2 regions of the Micromonospora sp. NPDC047467 genome follow, and region 2 is predicted to be linked to the other one. Evidence: riboswitches for the same ligand, from Rfam matches in the RefSeq annotation. Region 2 holds a riboswitch; the other holds the start of a gene.
What was found. Region 2 has a riboswitch for thiamine pyrophosphate ahead of ABZ780_RS12910 (ECF transporter S component). Riboswitches for the same ligand answer to the same signal wherever they lie in the genome.
Positions count from the first base shown of each region.

Region 1 (2,384 bases), on a different contig from region 2:
CGCCTGCGGCACGACCACGGCACCGGCTCGCTGCGCGGCCGTGCGCAGCGCCGGCACCAGCATCCGGGGGTCGATCTGGTGGTCGGTGGGCGCGAGCGCGCCGCCGCGCACCCTCGGCGCGAGCGCCGGCTCGTGGTGGCGCAGCTCGGTGGGGCGCAGCGGGGTCACCGGCAGGCCCAACCCCTGCTGGTACGCCCACAGCCGGCGAGCCTCGGCCAGGTCGTCGCCGGTCAGCCCGACCATCAGGGTGCCCTCGGTCCGGTAGCCGAGTTCGGCGCCGGTCGTGTCGGTCAGCTCGGCGGCGAAAGCCGGCCAGCGGGCGGCGGACGCCACCAGCAGTTCGGTGAGCTGCCGCTCGCCGAAGTACGCCTCGGCGACCGGGGCGAGCATCCCGGCGGCCACGGCCGAGGCACCCGACCCGGGAGCCGGATCGTGCACCTCCACCCGCAGCCCTCGGGCAGCGCATCGCCAGGCGATCGCCAGCCCGATCGGCCCCGCCCCCACCACCGCCACGTCCACGGGGCGGGGGGTCAGCACGTCAACGCCCGGAGCAGCCCGGCGGTGGCCTCGGCCGGGTCGGCGGCGGTGGAGACGGCGCCCACCACCGCGACCCCGTACGCCCCGGCGGCCCGCAGTGCCGGCACCCGGGCGGCGGTCACGCCGCCGATCGCGATGACGGGCACGTCGACCGCCTCGGCGACAGCGCGTACGCCGGCAGGGCCGATCGGGTCCGGCAGGCCGGTCTTGGTGCTGGTGGCGTGGCACGGGCCGACGCCCAGATAGGTGGCTCCGGCGGTGACCGCCTCGACCGCCGTTGCCGGTACGCGGGCGGTGGCGCCCAGCATGCCGGTGGGGCCGAGCACCCGGCGGGCGGCGGCGACGGGCAGATCCTCGGCTCCGACGTGACCGCCGTTGGCGCCCACCGCGAGCGCCACGTGCAGACGGTCGTTGACCAGGCAGGTCGCCCCGTACGGCGCACAGAGCGCGAGCACCCGGCGGGCCAGGTCGTACGCCTCACGGTCGGTGGCGGAGTCCTCGACCCGGACCTGTACGACCAGGTCGGCGCGGGCCGCCGTGAGGGCGGCCCGGACCACGGTGAGGGGATCACGCCCGGGTCGGGTGTCGGTGATCAGATGCAGTCGCCCAAGGGACGGCACGGCAACTCTCCTCCCTGCGCCGGCATTATCCGGATCAGGTTCGACGGTCGGGGGCTGTCAGCCCCCCTCTCAGCCCGGTTCACCGGGCTCCCGTGGGTTACTTGCGTGTCACCGTACGACAGTTCGGTCGGCCTGCCAAGGGAGGGTCGCATGGGTCATACGGCGAAATCCGATGGGTGCTTCATCCCGGTCCTGTTCGGAATGTCGCCCGCCGTTGCAGAACCGTTACCCGCCGGCATCTTGCCCGACATAGAACCAACCGAATTAATTTGTTCAGCGATTCGACAAAATGCCGGCGCGGACACCCTGGCACGGTGTCCTCACCGGCTCCATCTGGGACGGTCTTCGGCGAGCCGGCCCCCGCGATCCCTGTCCACCGCGACAAAGGAGGCGGCGTGTCCCGAACTCGTCGTGCCCGCGTACCACTCACCGCTACCCTGATATCCCTGGCCCTGGCCTCGACAACGCTGTTCGGCCTGCCGGCGCAGGCGGCTCCGGCCGCCGCTCAGGTCCCCCCGCAGGCCGCCAACCCGGTCAGCCAGGTGGCCCCTCAGGCCGCCGCCGACCCCTTCTCCGTCCTGGTCTTCTCCAAGACCGCCGGTTTCCGGCACGACTCCATCCCCACCGGCGTCGCCGCCATCCAGCAGCTCGGCGTGACCAACGGGTTCACCGTGGACGCCTCCGAGGACGGCGCGGCGTTCAACGACGCCAACCTCGCCAAGTACAAGGCGGTGATCTGGCTCTCCACCACCGGTGACGTCCTCAACGCCGAGCAGCAGGCGGCGTTCGAGCGGTACGTGCAGGCCGGCGGCGGTTACGTCGGCATCCACGCCGCCTCGGACACCGAGTACAGCTGGGCGTGGTACGGCGACCTGGTCGGCGCGTACTTCGCCAACCACCCGGCCAACCAGCAGGCCACGGTCAAGGTGGAGGACCACGCCCACCCGTCCACGGCCGAACTGCCGGACCGCTGGTCCCGGTTCGACGAGTGGTACAACTTCCAGACCAACCCACGGCCGGACGTGCACGTGCTGGCCAGCCTGGACGAGAAGAGCTACAACCCGGGCGCCGGCGCGATGGGCGCCGACCACCCGACGGCCTGGTGCCAGGACTTCGACGGCGGCCGTTCCTGGTACACCGGGGGCGGGCACACCCGGGAGTCGTTCGCCGAGCCTGAGTTCCTCAGCCACCTGCTGGGCGGCATCCAGACGGCGGCCGGCGTTGTCG
Region 1 is NZ_JBEYTO010000013.1:115,167-117,550, forward strand. Features, by position in the region: gene thiO (glycine oxidase ThiO) at 1-537, opposite strand, end outside; gene thiE (thiamine phosphate synthase) at 531-1,157, opposite strand; TPP riboswitch at 1,152-1,261, opposite strand; gene ABZ780_RS28680 (ThuA domain-containing protein) at 1,553-2,384, shown strand, end outside.
Region 1: it holds a riboswitch for thiamine pyrophosphate, as region 2 does, so the genes downstream of both, thiE (thiamine phosphate synthase) here and ABZ780_RS12910 (ECF transporter S component) in region 2, are expected to answer to the same signal.

Region 2 (2,384 bases):
CGCCGCCGGGTTCCAGGACGACCACCCGGTCGACCAGCGGCAGCGCCTCGGCGACCCGGTGTTCGACCAGGATCAGCGTGGTGTCCGCGTCCAGTGCGCCGGCCACCGCCCGTCGGATCAGGTCGGCGCCGGCCGGGTCGAGGTTGGCGGTCGGTTCGTCGAGCAGCAGCAGGCCGGGGCGCAGGGCCAGTGCGCCGGCCAGGGCGAGGCGTTGCTGCTCGCCGCCGGAGAGTGCGGCGGTGTTGCGGTCCCGGGAGTACGGGAATCCGACGCGACGCAGCGCCGCGTCGACCCGGGGCCAGATCTCGTCGGCGGGTACACCCCGGTTCTCCAGCCCGAACGCGACGTCGTCGCCGCAGCGGGCCATCACCAACTGGGTCTGCGGGTCCTGGAAGACGATGCCGACGCGTTCCCGGTCCTTGCGCGGGTCGAGCCCGTCGATCTCGACGGTGCCCTCCTGCTCGCCGGAGTCCTCCGGCAGCAGCCCGGCCAGGGCGCTGAGCAGGGTGCTCTTGCCGGCCCCCGACGGACCGAGCAGCAGGACCCGCTCCCCGGCCTCCACCCGCAGATCAACCCCGCGCACAGCCCAGGCGCGCCGCCCGGCGTGCCGCCACCCGAACCCCCGCAGCAGAACCTCACCCACCAACCCCACCCCCTCCCACCCCACCCACCCGGCGTCCCACCCCTCGCCCAGGCTGTTGATCAAGAGGTTTGCGTCAGATGACCGTCTCCCGTTGACGCAAACCTCTTGATCAACGCAGCCGGATGGGGTCAGACGAGGGCTCGGTTCCGGCCTGCCGGGAAACGGTCCAGGACGCCGGTGTTGGCCAGGGCCCGGGTCAGCAGCCAGCCGCCGACACCGGCGATCACCGTGGCGCTGACGATGGTGAGCAGCGCGTACGGGATGCGGTAGTTGACCAGCTCGGTCTCGACGTTCCAGACGAAGAAGTCGAACAGCGCCGCGCCGAGGCCGGTCAGCGCGCCGGCCAGTGCCGAGGTCGGCAGCCGGTACGACCGGTAGCGGAAGGCGGCGAAGGCCAACTCGGCGCCGAGACCCTGCACGATCCCCTGGGGGATCACCGTGCCGGCCCACTGGCTGCCCAGCAGCGCGGAGACGACCGCCGCCACCGCCTCGCAGTAGAGCGCCGCGCCGGGCTTGCGGATGACCAGGCCGCCGACCACGGCCGGCATCAGCCAGACGCCGTAGATCAGCGTCTGCGCCGGTGGGAAGAAGGCGAACGCGCCCTCGGTGGCGCTCCAGACCAGGCCCCAGGCCCAGAAGATGACGCCGAAGGCGACTGCGATCACCGAGGCGACCACGATGTCGATGGTCCGCCATCGGTTGGTGGTGTTGTCCATGTTTGCTCCCAGTTCAGTGGAACGAACCAGGAGAAGACGCACGCCGCGCGTCCGGTGGCACCGGACGGCGGCGCGGCTGGAGGTCGACCGAACTCCCTGCGCTGGCATTACCCAGATCAGGTTCGAGGGTCTGCGGGCGTGCCCGCACTCTCAGCGCTGTGCGCTCCCCTGTCGGATGTGAAGTTGTCTCGGTGACGCTAGCACCGACCAGGTGTTACGGCCCAGCAGGAGGGTCTCCGCCCCCGGCCGGCAGGACGCCGGCTGGGTAGGCTCACGATCATGCAGGTCGACGCGCGAGGTCTCACATTCGAGGTACGCACCGGTGGCCCGACCGACGGTGCTCCGGTCCTGCTGCTGCACGGCTTCCCGCAGCACAGCGGCGAGTGGGACGAGGTCGTCCCGGCGCTGCACACGGCCGGACTGCGCACGTACGCGCTGGACCAGCGCGGCTACTCGCCGGGCGCCCGGCCGGAGGCGGTCGCCGCGTACCGGATTCCCGAACTGGTCGCCGACGCGGTGGCCGTGCTCGACGTGCTCGGGCTGGACGCCGTCCACCTGGTCGGCCACGACTGGGGCGCGATCGTGGCCTGGGCGCTGGCCGCCGGGCACCCCGAGCGGGTCCGTACGCTCACCGCAGTGTCCGTGCCGCATCCGGCGGCCATGGCGCACGCCCTCGCCAACGACACCGAGCAGAAGGCCCGCTCGTCGTACATCGCGCTGTTCCGCAAGCCCGGCAAGGCCGAGAAGGTGCTGCTGGCGTTCAACGCGACGGCGCTGCGCAAGATGCTCGGCGGAGTGGGCGACGGGTCCCAGGTGGACCGTTACGCCGGCCCCATGCGCGAGCCGGGCGCCCTCACCGCCGCCCTCAACTGGTACCGGGCCATGTCCCGGGCCGACCTGGCCGCCGTCGGCCCGGTCGCGGTGCCGACCACGTACGTGTGGAGTGACCGGGACATCGCCATCGGCCGGTCCGCCGCCGAGGCCTGCGCCCCCAATGTCAGCGGCGACTACCGCTTCGTACCGCT
Region 2 is NZ_JBEYTO010000004.1:79,825-82,208, forward strand. Features, by position in the region: gene ABZ780_RS12905 (ABC transporter ATP-binding protein) at 1-643, opposite strand, end outside; gene ABZ780_RS12910 (ECF transporter S component) at 772-1,359, opposite strand; TPP riboswitch at 1,435-1,539, opposite strand; gene ABZ780_RS12915 (alpha/beta fold hydrolase) at 1,639-2,384, shown strand, end outside.